3 regions of the Serratia sp. KH_031 genome follow, and region 1 is predicted to be linked to each of the others. Evidence: predicted binding sites of a transcription regulator. Region 1 holds the regulator's gene; each other region holds the start of a gene.
What was found. The regulator CRP, encoded in region 1, controls carbon source genes, mostly activating them, when cyclic AMP is high. The targets are predictions, from matches to a motif close to ATGTGANNNNNNTCACAT.
Positions count from the first base shown of each region.

Region 2: a site for CRP is predicted at 1,424-1,441, ahead of AC3ISQ_RS17815 (PTS sugar transporter subunit IIB). Genes of this name have one in related genera too.
Region 3: a site for CRP is predicted at 1,654-1,671, ahead of AC3ISQ_RS07575 (YfcZ/YiiS family protein). Genes of this name have one in related genera too.

Region 1 covers NZ_CM174496.1:4,432,389-4,436,688, reverse strand. The annotation lists gene AC3ISQ_RS20130 (YccS/YhfK family putative transporter) at 1-1,234, opposite strand, end outside; gene crp (cAMP-activated global transcriptional regulator CRP) at 1,292-1,924, opposite strand; gene AC3ISQ_RS20120 (OsmC family protein) at 2,300-2,707, shown strand; gene AC3ISQ_RS20115 (LysR substrate-binding domain-containing protein) at 2,710-3,618, opposite strand; gene AC3ISQ_RS20110 (MFS transporter) at 3,812-4,300, shown strand, end outside.
Region 2 covers NZ_CM174496.1:3,957,011-3,961,310, reverse strand. The annotation lists gene trmD (tRNA (guanosine(37)-N1)-methyltransferase TrmD) at 1-681, shown strand, start outside; gene rplS (50S ribosomal protein L19) at 750-1,106, shown strand; gene AC3ISQ_RS17815 (PTS sugar transporter subunit IIB) at 1,628-1,954, shown strand; gene chbC (PTS N,N'-diacetylchitobiose transporter subunit IIC) at 1,970-3,340, shown strand; gene AC3ISQ_RS17805 (glycoside hydrolase family 1 protein) at 3,383-4,300, shown strand, end outside.
Region 3 covers NZ_CM174496.1:1,702,023-1,706,322, reverse strand. The annotation lists gene fadI (acetyl-CoA C-acyltransferase FadI) at 1-1,011, opposite strand, end outside; gene AC3ISQ_RS07575 (YfcZ/YiiS family protein) at 1,221-1,517, opposite strand; gene fadL (long-chain fatty acid transporter FadL) at 1,923-3,212, shown strand; gene mlaA (phospholipid-binding lipoprotein MlaA) at 3,773-4,300, opposite strand, start outside.

The DNA.
Region 1 (4,300 bases):
GCTGGATACGCACCCGCGTGGCGTTATAGCCATTTTGGCTTACTAACATGATGGTCAACAATATCCAGTAAGGTTTGGGCAGGTTGAAAAAAATCCCCAAACTACTTCCCGCCGCCAATATCACGCCTAAGCGAGCGGCATTACGTAACGCGTTGGATTTGAATGACAGATAGCTAACTAGCGCCGGCCAGAATGGCAGACGTGATTGCCTGATCATTAGATTGCGGCGATACAGCGGATACTGGGTGCGCAGCAGGCGAGCAATGCGGCTGAAATGGTAATAGCAGAACTTACCGACCGGGTTATCGGCGTGTTGCAATGCCACTTTTTCCAGCGCCGCCAGTTCATTGGTCATGCTAAAACGCTGCGAGTGGTGATGGTAAAGAATGTCGTTGGCGACTACGCGCAAACGAGCGGCGATCACCTGCGCATTACGGCGGATGATGGCTTCGGCCTGACTCTGTGCCACCAGTTTTTGTACTTCTTCCGGCAAATGCAGGCTGACGGTGATGTGTTCTTGCAAATCGAGTGCGACTTGGAATGCGCGTTGCAGGCGTTTTTGCTCCATGTTGTTGGCATGGGGCAGGAAATTAAGTTGTTGATACAGCAGGCTGATAATGTCCATCACCTGTTGCTGACGTTGCAGCAATGGCGGCAGTGCGGTTTCTGGGTCAGTGTGCTGGGTCAGCAATGAATATTTAGCTTCCAAGTAATCTGCCAGTTGGCGATACAGCAAACTGAGTGACTCGCGCATCGGCTGCTCTTTCCACAGCTTGAACCAGAACCAAGTGAACAAGCCATACCAAGCGGTGCCGACGATATACAACAACGGCGCATGCCAGATCGGTACCGTACCGGCCATGCTGAGAGAGAAAATAGCGGCCACCATCGCAGCCGGTAGCATGCGAGCGTGGAGCGGACTGATTTCCCCGGTAACGCCGAGCAGTAATGCCAAACCGAGAACTAACCAAGGTAACGGGACGTGCCACAGTAGAGCCTGTTGTAACAGTAAGCTACTGAAGGCGAACAACAAACCGCCGACGATCAGGCGTTTGAAAAAGCGTTTATGGGGAGTATCTAAACCCGCGATATTGCAGCAGGCGGGAACCAAAGAAAACATCAGGCCGAGTTGCAGTGAGCCAATCAGCAGGCCGAATGCGACAGGCAGGCAAAGCACCAGCGTTTGTCGCAGTGCGTAATTCACTTCCGGGTGATAAATCAGCCGCCGCCACATGATGTTTTACCGATAAAAAAATGGCGCGAATTGATTATCGCGCCATTTTTTCTGGGATTAACGAGTACCGTATACCACGATGGTTTTGCCGTGTGCGGAGATCAGATTTTGATCTTCCAGCATTTTCAATATACGGCCAACGGTTTCGCGGGAGCAGCCGACGATCTGACCAATTTCCTGACGGGTGATTTTAATCTGCATACCGTCTGGGTGGGTCATGGCATCAGGTTGCTTCGCCAAGTTCAGTAGGGTTTGCGCGATACGTCCAGTCACGTCGAGGAAAGCGAGGTTGCCCACTTTTTCGGAAGTCACTTGCAGACGGTCTGCCATCTGCGCAGACAGGCGCATCAAAATGTCCGGGTTTACCTGAATCAGTTGGCGGAATTTTTTATAAGAAATTTCAGCCACTTCACAGGCAGTTTTTGCCCGAACCCAAGCACTGCGCTCCTGGCCTTCTTCAAATAATCCAAGCTCGCCGATGAAGTCCCCCTGATTGAGGTAGGACAAAATCATCTCTTTACCTTCTTCATCTTTGATCAGCACCGCTACGGAGCCTTTCACGATGTAGTAAAGCGTTTCGGCCTTTTCACCTTGGTGAATCAGCGTACTCTTGGATGGATATTTGTGGATATGGCAATGAGACAGGAACCATTCGAGAGTCGGGTCTGTTTGCGGTTTGCCGAGAACCATTCGCTGTTATCCTCTGTTGTAATCTATCTGTATCGCTGGGATCAGAGTTCCCTGTCAAACAAGCTGAAGCCGGGTGTGAGATAATGGGCTATCAGAAAGTTTTGAGGTGTTCGATAAAAATACGCCGTCGCCCTAGCATATTAACTTGCTACCGGAGCTGCAAGCTACATTCTGTTAACATAACGATATCAGGACTTTTCTATAGACTGCCCCGAAACCCATGTTCCAGAAAGTGTTATTTCGGCTCTGTTTGTAGCACAGAGTGAGGCAAGTGTCTTGTGTTGTCTCGCTTCAGCATGATTAGTGTCAGGTTCCGTTGCCAGTTTCACGGTGAAAGCGTAGTCTGACATTCAGAAATTAACCGGAGTAACCATTATGTATGCAAGAGTTAAGTGGATAGAAGATTTGACATTTTTGGGTGAATCCGCGTCTGGTCATCAGGTTTTGATGGATGGCAATGCGGGTGAAAAAGCGCCAAGCCCAATGGAGATGGTATTGATGGCTGTTGGGGGATGCAGCGCTATCGATGTGGTCTCTATCCTGCAAAAAGGACGCAATGACGTGCGTGATTGTGAGGTAAAACTCACCTCTGAGCGCCGTGAAGAAGTTCCGCGTACTTTTACCCATATCAACTTGCATTTTATTGTTACCGGTAAAGAACTTAGCGATAAGGCTGTTGAACGTGCGGTCGATCTTTCTGCTGAGAAATATTGCTCAGTGGCGCTGATGCTGGGTAAAGCCGCAAAAGTGACCCACAGCTTTGAAATTCAGCTCGTCGAATAACCTTACCAAGCATAGCGTTGGCACAGCCGACGCAGCAGATCGAGAAATCGCCGCGCCGTAATGGTTAGCGGCGATTTTTGCGAATACAGCACGCAATACTGCGCTGGCGGCAAACTGGTGATCGGCAATGTGACCAGACGATGCTCTAGACCAAAAGGTGCCTGCATCGCACGCGCGACAATGGTGAGGTAATCGGCGTTCAACACTAGACTCAACCCGCTAACGACCGAATCTGAACGAATGGGTGCCATATCGAGCTGTTGATAAAAGGTGCCGAGCTCAGATTGCAGATACTGGTAGTAGCCCATATCCGTTTCCGGTAACAGCCATTTGGCCGAGCGGAGTTCATCTAGCGAGGTAGCTTTCGCAAGTGGGTGGCTGTGGCGAGCGATAATACCGAATGAGGCATTGAACAGCGGTTCACACACCAATTCCTCCAGCGGTAGTTCGGGGCTGACGCTACCGACGACAAAATCCAGCTTTCCTTCACGTAACGCAGGTAACAAGGTAGAAAGTTGAGCTTCTCGGATCACCAGACTGGCTTGTGGAAACTGAGATCTGAAAGCTTCTGTGAGCTCCGGTAGCACAGTCAGTGCTAATAGCGAAGACAGCCCCAGCGCCACCGTACCCTGACCATGTTGTTCTATTTGCTCAATTTCTTCTGCCGCTCTTTGTAACTCTTCCAGAATAAACTGCATTCGCTGAGCAAAAGCGCGCCCGGTTTCCGTCAGCGTCATGCCCTGATTACTGCGCATAATCAACTGGGTATCGAGTGCTAACTCCAGTTCGCGCAAGCTACGGCTCACCGCCGGTTGTGATTGTTGTAAAGCCCGTGCTGCGCCGCGAATACTGCCGCTGCGAATGATTTGTTGAAACACTTTCAATTGCTGGATCTTGGGCAAATAACGCACGTCTTCCCCCCTATAACTAAAAAGCATCACTCAATAGATAATTGCATCTTATGCCGTTGGTATAAAGGCGATATTTTCATCATTCCTGCATAACGTATTGTTATTAAAAACATAAAGTGACGAAGATCACATTATCCACTGTTGTCGGCAAGGAGGCTGTTTGTCGGCGTGATAACTCAAAGGAATACTGGTCATGAACCCACGTTCGTTGATGATTTTTTTACTATTTACCGGGTATGTCATTGTTTATATAGACAAGACAGTGATGGGGTTTGCTCTGCTACCGATTGAGCGAGAATTCAATTTGCAGGCGGAACAACTGGGTTATATCACCGGTATGTTTTTCCTCGCTTATTCACTGTTCCAGATCCCTGCGGGTTGGCTGAATGACCGTTTTGGCTTCAAGAAGGTGTTGTGCAGCTCGCTATTGATGCTCGGCGGCTTTGCTTTGTGCTTTGGTATGTTGGGCTTTAGTTTGGGGCTGTTGGTGGTATTCCGCTTTCTTTCTGGTATTGGTCATTCCGGTTATCCCAGTTCCTGCGCTAAAGCGGTAGTGGCTAATTTTCCCTTGGAACAACGTACTTTTGCGCAGTCGATACTGCTTTCTTCCGCGGGTTTGGCGATGACGGCAGGGCCGTTAGTCGCCGTTTACTGTCTGGATCATATTGGCTGGCGCGGTTCC
Region 2 (4,300 bases), 480 kb from region 1:
ACTAGCCGGGCAGTAAAAAATGGCCTGCTGAGCGTGCAGTGTTGGAGTCCTCGTGACTTCACCTACGACCGGCATCGTACCGTGGACGATCGCCCTTATGGCGGCGGCCCGGGAATGTTGATGATGGTGCAACCCTTGCGGGAAGCCATTCATGCAGCGAAAGCAGCGGCAGGCGAGGGAGCAAAGGTGATTTATCTGTCACCTCAGGGGCGCAAGCTGGATCAAACCGGCGTTAGCGAACTGGCGACCAATCAGAAGATGATTCTGGTGTGTGGTCGCTACGAAGGGATCGATGAGCGCGTGATCCAAACCGAAATTGATGAAGAATGGTCAATCGGCGATTACGTACTCAGCGGCGGGGAACTGCCAGCAATGGTCTTGATTGATTCAGTCGCTCGTTTTATACCGGGTGTTCTGGGGCATCAGGCGTCAGCAGAAGAAGATTCTTTTGTCGATGGATTGCTGGACTGCCCGCATTATACCCGGCCTGAGGTGTTGGAAGGGATGGAAGTACCGCCAGTTTTACTGTCGGGTAACCATGCCGAGATACGTCGCTGGCGCTTAAAGCAGTCGCTGGGCCGTACCTGGCTTAGAAGACCTGAACTTCTAGAAAGCCTAGCTCTGACTGACGAGCAAGAGGTGTTACTGGCTGAGTTCCAACGGGAACATCAGGCCGAGTAACAGGACTATGAAGGCAACGCCTGCGGGCGCAGCCGATATATCAGTTTACCTAGGGTAAGAGACATATTATGAGCAACATTATTAAGCAACTTGAACAAGAGCAGATGAAGCAAGACGTACCTGCATTCCGTCCGGGTGATTCCGTGGAAGTTAAGGTATGGGTCGTTGAAGGTAGCAAAAAACGTCTGCAGGCATTCGAGGGCGTGGTTATCGCTATCCGTAACCGCGGTCTGCACTCTGCATTCACTGTTCGTAAGATTTCCAACGGCGAAGGTGTTGAGCGTGTATTCCAGACTCACTCCCCAGTAATCGACAGCATTACTGTTAAGCGTCGTGGTGCCGTTCGTCAAGCTAAACTGTACTACCTGCGTGAGCGTACTGGTAAGTCTGCTCGTATCAAAGAGCGTCTGAACCGCGTTAACTAAGGTTACATCCAAAAGTTAATAGTGATAAGGGGTTAGCATTTGCTAACCCCTTTTTTATCGTGCGTTTTACCTTGTGTCACTTCCGGCTTTATTTTCATAGGCAATTATGTCTTTGGTGCCGTTGTGATGCGTTTTAGCCACTTTCTGGTCATCAATACTCCTCTTTCATCTACCCACTTTATCTTCATCAGATCTCTCTAGGCGTTATTTCATATCATCTGTATTAACTAATTTATCTAAATCAATAAATTAAACTTATTTCTCTTCGATAAAAAATCATTATTCTGCGATGAATATCACAAACCGTTAACGTAGAAATGTGAAGGGCATCAATTCGTAAGGTCAAGGAGAGCCTATTATGTGTAGGCTAGAATTACTTACTTTACGGCTAGCTTCGTATACTGACGACAACCAGAGACAATGTGGCCTCAGAAGGTCAAATGAGAACGGCTAAAAAGCTACTCACCATTGTTACTGGTTAATGACTAACGTGGGTCTTTTGAACATCAAAGGTGTTGGGTATGGAAAAGAAAAAAATCTATCTGTTTTGCTCTGCCGGTATGTCGACTTCACTGCTGGTTTCCAAAATGAAAGCACAAGCAGAAAAATATGAAGTACCAGTCATTATTGAAGCTCACCCAGAAGGTTTGGCTGCAGAGAAAGGTGCTGAGGCAGATGTGCTGTTGTTGGGGCCACAAATTGCTTATAAGCATGAAGAAATTCAGAAGTTGTTCCCAAGCAAACCGGTAGAAGTGATTGATTCCCTTCTGTACGGCAAAGTCGATGGTTTAGGTGTGCTGCAAGCTGCCGTGGCCGCTATCAAAAAAGCGCAAGCAGAAGCAAAATAATAAGGGGAGTACGCCGTGAGTACACTTATCGCTTCACTGGAAAAAGTCATTTTGCCGGTCGCTGTTAAAATCGGTAAACAACCGCATATTAACGCCATCAAAAACGGGTTTATTCGGCTGATGCCATTAACTCTGACGGGCGCCATGTTTGTTTTGATTAACAACGTTTTTCTGAGTTTCGGTGAAGGATCGTTCTTCTTTTCCATGGGTGTGAGACTGGATGAGTCTACCATTACCATGCTCAATGGATGGAAGGCGGTCGGTGGTAACGTGTATAACGGTACCCTAGGGATAATGTCGTTGATGACGCCGTTCTTTATCGGTATGGCGTTGGCGGAAGAGAAGAAGGTTGATCCTATAGCCGCGGGGCTATTGTCGATTGCGGCATTTATGACGGTCACTCCATTCAGCGTAGGCGAAGCCTATGCGGTAGGAGCCAACTGGTTAGGCGGCGCCAATGTTATTTCGGGCATCCTGATTGGTTTGGCTGTGGCTGAAGTATTTACTTTTATTGTTCGACGCAATTGGGTTATCCGCTTACCTGACAGTGTACCGGCTTCGGTATCACGCTCATTCTCAGCGTTGATCCCAGGTTTTATCATTCTTTCCATCATGGGTATCCTTTCCTATTTCTTGACCCAGTATGGCACCAACTTCCACCAGATCATCATGGACACCATCTCGGCACCGTTGTCGAAAATGGGTAGCGTGGTGGGCTGGGTGTACGTGATGTTCTCATCACTGCTGTGGTTCTTCGGTGTGCATGGTTCAATGGCACTGGCGGGATTAGAAAATGGTGTGATGACGCCGTTTGCTTTGGAAAACGTAGCGCTTTATACCCAGTATGGTTCGGTTGCGGCGGCAGAAGCCGCAGGTAAGCAGTTCCACATGTGGGCGAAACCACTGGTTGACTCCTATATCTATCTGGGTGGTACGGGGGCGACTCTGGGCTTGATCATCGCTATCTTTATCGGTTCACGTCGCGAGGATTATCGTCAGGTTGCGAAATTGGCAACCCCTCCAGGTATTTTCCAGATTAACGAACCCCTCCTGTTTGGTCTGCCAGTGATTATGAACCCGGTGATGTTTATTCCATTCATCATGGTTCAGCCGGTATTGGCGACGATTACCACTATTGCGTATCACACGGGCTTTATTCCACCGATTACCAACATTGCACCTTGGACCATGCCGGTAGGGCTTGGCGCCTTCTTTAATACTAACGGCAGCATCGCGGCACTGTGTCTCAGCTTGTTTAACTTGTGTATTGCCACCTTGATTTATCTACCGTTTGTCGCGATTTCCAACAAAGCGCAAAGCGAAATCGATAAGGCTGTTGCTGAAGAACAAAGCGAAGAAGATATTGCGAATAGTTTGAAATTTTAAGGTTTAAATCCGTAGGGCAGTTATGACTTGGGAGTCACTCAGATGAAATATCAATTTCCCGATGATTTTTGGTGGGGAAGCGCCACTTCGGCAACGCAGTCAGAAGGTGCCGCATCGCGGGACGGTAAGAGTCAGAATATTTTCGATTACTGGTTTGATATAGCGCCTGAGCGCTTCCACGGCCAGATTGGCCCTGCGAATACCTCAACATTTTACGATAACTATCAGCAAGATATTCTGCTGTTGAAAAAATTAGGGCATAACACATTTAGGACGTCGATTTCTTGGTCACGTTTGATTCCAAGCGGTGATGGTGCGATAAACCCTAAAGCCGTCGAGTTTTACAATAACGTCATTGATACCCTGCTAGCGCAGGGTATTACCCCATTCATCAACCTTTACCACTTCGATATGCCGATGTGTATGCAGGAGAAAGGAGGATGGGAAAATCGCGCAGTAGTCGATGCTTATGCTCGCTATGCCAAAATCTGCTTTGAGTTATTTGGCGATCGAGTTCAGCATTGGTTTACCTTTAATGAGCCGATCGTGCCGGTTGAAGCTGGGTATCTGGCGGATTTCCATTACCCCTGTGTAGTGGATTTCAAACGTGCAGTCACGGTGGCTTACCACAGTGTGCTGGCTCATGCCAAAGCGGTGAAAGCATATCGGGAGCTTAATCAAAAGGGAGAGATTGGCATTATTCTCAACCTGAGCCCGACGTACCCGCGTTCTAACTCGCAAGAAGATCTCGAAGCCTCACACATAGCGGATCTATTGTTGAACCGTAGTTTCCTCGATCCCGTCACCAAGGGTGTTTATCCCGATGATCTGATCGCATTATTACGTCAGCATGATCTTTTACCTCAATGCGAAGCGGGCGATGCTGAATTGATCGTCGTAGGTAGAGTCGATTTGTTAGGGGTGAATTACTACCAACCACGGCGGATCAAGGCTAAAGAA
Region 3 (4,300 bases), 2.1 Mb from region 1:
GAGATCAGCTAAAGTGATACCCGCACGATCCAGCGCTAATGGCGTGGCATAAGACGGCCCCAACAGCATGTCTTCCCATACGTCGATGGCAGAGAAAGCAAAGCTGCGCAGATAACCTAAAGGTTCCAATCCTAATTCTTTGGCGCGAGATTCGCTCATCATCAATACGGCGGCGGCGCCGTCGGTCAATGGCGTACTGTTAGCAGCAGTAACCGTGCCGTGCTTGCGATCAAAAGCGGGTTTCAATTTAGCGTAGGACGCCAAGCTGGAATCTTTACGGATAGTATTGTCATCAGAGAACGGAGTTTTATAGGGAGGAATATAGGCCGTCATCACTTCCTGCTGTAATAACCCCTGCTCCCAAGCTTTGGCCGCCAAAGAGTGAGAACGATGCGCCAAGGCATCTTGTTCCTCACGGCTGATACCGTGGGTCTTGGCCATTTGCTCAGCCGTATCACCCATACGTAAACCGGTAGAATACTCAGCCACCGCCGGGGGAACTGGCAGTAAATCGCGAAACTTAAGTTTGCTGAACAATTTAAGGCGTTGAGATAGCGTGCGAGCTTTATTCACATCAACCAGAGTACGCGCCAACGCCTTGCTGACGCCAATTGGCAACACGGAAGATGAATCCGCCCCACCGGCAATACCAATGCTAACGCTGCCAGCCATAATACTTTCCGCCACGTTGGCAACGGCTTGGAAACTGGTGGCACAGGCGCGTGATACGCTGTAGGCATCGGTATGTACGCTCATGCCCGTCCCTAACACGATTTCACGCGCGATATTTGGCGCTTCCGGCATTTGTACCACTTGACCGAAAACCAGTTGATCGATGAGTTCAGGATCGATACCGCTGCGAGCCAGTAACTCACTCACCACTGTTTTGCCCAAGTCCACCGCCGGAATACCGTGATAAGCGGTTGCCTGTTTAGCAAAAGGGGTACGTAAGCCATTAACGATCGCAATACGGTCGCCTTGGCGGGTAGTCAGCGGCAATGCCTTACTCATAAAAACTCCTGAAGGAAAGAACGTCAGCGCAATGGTCATCAAGAGGTCAGACCTGATGTTGGCATTGTTAACCAAATATTTACACTTAGCAAACAACCAGAAGCGAAAACTGCGAGCAGGAGCAACTTTATTTGAGGGGGAATTGAGCTAGAAGGGACAGTCGAGGAAATCGCCGTGCGCGAGTCACCCCGCGCACGTGAAGACTGGGATTAACGCAGACCCAGTTGGAAGATCAGAGTTTCAGCCTGGCAAGCAAAGGTAAAATTGGCATCCAGTTGCACACCGCCGTCAACGGGTTTAATGCTACTAGTGATGTCACAAGGGTCAGACTCCACGGCACGTGCTTTTTCGCTCAAAACCGCCAGTGTTTTCTCTGCATCTTGCTGATTAGCTAATACTTGGCTGTAGGAAGCCGTGCAATCGGTATTATCCATGATGGTACCGACATCGACGCAGCAGCAAGCCGCTGTTTCTTGAGCATTACATTTATTAATTGCATCTGACATGTTCGTTTTCTCCTCACAGGCGGTTTTAAACTCGCCCAAATTGCCATTTGTGATCTGGCGCAAAAACACAAAAATCTGCTGGTTATTTTACGCCTCTACCCTCGCCAGCACTAGCCATACTTTTTGTAAGCGTTTTAAGTGATGGATATCACAAATGAAAATCGTTCCTTGCTAAGTAATAGTAAGAATTTCGTTACTCACTGACCATTTTTTGTTAAGCAGATCTCCTTTCGGAGATCGAATTTGAAATATTTTAAAAACAAACTTGCAACATATTAACAGGTCAGACCTATAATTCAGCCACTGGTCTGATTTGTCTGAGTGATAACGGACCCTACAATCCCGCGCTCCTTGTTACTTCGTGTAACATAGTTTAAATAATAAACACATAATGAGGTTTTGGTCATGAGCCAGAAAAACCTATTTACCAAGTCAGCCTTCACGGTTGCAGTGGCAATTATTTCTTCAAATGCGTCTGCCGCAGGATTCCAGTTGAATGAGTATTCATCTGCTGGTTTAGGCCGTTCTTTCTCTGGTGAAGGTGCAGTAGCGGATAACGCCGCATCTGCGAGCCGTAACCCTGCAACTATGATGATGTTCGATCGTCCTTCTTTCTCTGCCGGTGCGATCTTTATCGACCCGGACGTTAATATTTCTGGTCAATCCCGTAGCGGTGCGAGTTTGGATGCCAAAAATATCGCCCCTGTTGCTTGGGTGCCAAACCTGCACTACATTCAGCCAATTAACGAGCAGTGGGCTGTAGGGGGTTCTCTGACCAGTAACTATGGTCTGGCTACCGAATTTAACGACAGCTACGCAGCAGGTCCTTACGCGGGTAAAACCGATTTGACCACGGCAAACCTGAACCTAAGCGCCGCGTACCGTCTGAATAAACATTTCAGCTTCGGTCTGGGCTTTGATGCCGTTTATGCCAAAGCAAAATTGGAGCGTTATGCAGGTGAAGCAGGCGTCGCTCTGGGCATGCCAGCTGACACCCAAATCTCGCATCTGAAAGGTGACGAGTGGGGTTATGGCTGGAACGCCGGTATCTTGTATGAAGTTGATGACAACAACCGTTATGGCTTCACTTATCGTTCAGAAGTGAAAATCGATTTCGATGGCGATTATAAGAGTAGCATTCCTTCTCGTCTGAACCCAGCGCAAGGCCGTACGGGTTTGCCGTGGGGCACCGATGGCAACACCATCCCTGGCTCGCTGACACTGAACCTGCCAGAAATGTGGGAAGTGTCTGGCTATAACAAAGTCGCGCCACAATGGGCGATCCACTATAGCTTGGCTTACACCAGTTGGAGCCAGTTCCAAGAGCTGAAAGCGACCGGTTCTAACGGTCAGACGCTATTCGAAAAACATGAAGGCTTCAAAGATGCCTACCGCATCGCGCTGGGTACCACTTACTACTACGATCAGAACTGGACCTTCCGTACCGGTATTGCCTTTGATGACAGCCCAGTACCGGCTCAGAACCGCTCTATCTCTATCCCAGACCAAGACCGTTTCTGGTTAAGCGCAGGTACCACTTACGCGTTCAACAAAAATGCGTCAGTTGACGTGGGTGTTTCCTACATGCACGGCCAACACGTGACCATCAATGAAGGTCCTAAAGAAAATCCGTATACTTTCGAGTCTGAAGGTAAAGCCTGGCTGTACGGCGCTAACTTCAACTATACCTTCTAAAGCAACACCTTCTAATTACTGCGGTAATTCTAAGGAAAGCGCCCCTGTCGTTTGAACAACGGCGGGGGCGCTTTGTTTTGGTAAGAACGTCTCTCAATATTTCAGATAATAGATGCGGTATATCCCCAATAGATTTCAAGTTGCAGGTAGGCGGCAACTGAGTGAATCCCCAGGAGCTTGGCCCACCAAGTGACTGGGGTGAACGAAGGCAGCCAACACCCCTGCAGCTTGAAAGATGAAGGGGATATCACTTCCAATTTGCTCGGCATCTTCCTCCTTCTCCTTGCCTTGCGGCGAGTAAAGGACTAACCTGACACTGTTCAGGAGTCAGGTGAGACCTCGGGTTGATTGATATCACTCGGGGTCTTTCTCTTTCTACCTGAAACCAAACTGCAAACTTCTCGCCCCAGACAGAAAGATCCAGAGCACCCACACGCAGTCTACGCCTATCCTCTACCTAACACTGTCCTAAAGAATAAACCGTTAAAGGTTATGCGAGACGCTACGCAAAAAACGAAACCCGCCATCAAGGCGGGTTTCGATAAACTCATTTTTGGGCTTTACTGCGCCGAATCTATCTCGTCTAAATCGCCCTGAATAACCTGAGCGTTCGGGTTATCTTCAGCTTTCAGCACACCGCCGCTGGCCAAGAAATCATGACGTTGGAAGTAGGCTTCACGCATCATCAAATAAGGATCTGACGAGTTACGCAGCAGACCATCGGAATCCAGCAGTTGAGCTCGCACTTCAATACCATCAAGTACCCATTTACCGGCCGACATCCAGAAGGTCAGATAACTCAGTACCGGATAGAGTTTATCTACCCACTCACCACCGTCTTCACGCAAGGTAAAGCTGCCATAGCCCGGCAATTGCACATACGGGCCGTAACCGACGCCATAGTAACCTAAGGTGCTACCGAAGCGGTGCGGCTCTTCACGCGCCAGTTTCGGGTTCGCCATACCTGCAACGTCGATCAATCCGCCCATCCCCAACAAGGTGTTCAGGAAGAAACGGTTGAAGTGGATCATCCCTTTATAAGGGTCGCCACGTAAAAATTCGTTGACCATACTGGCCGGCTCTTCCAG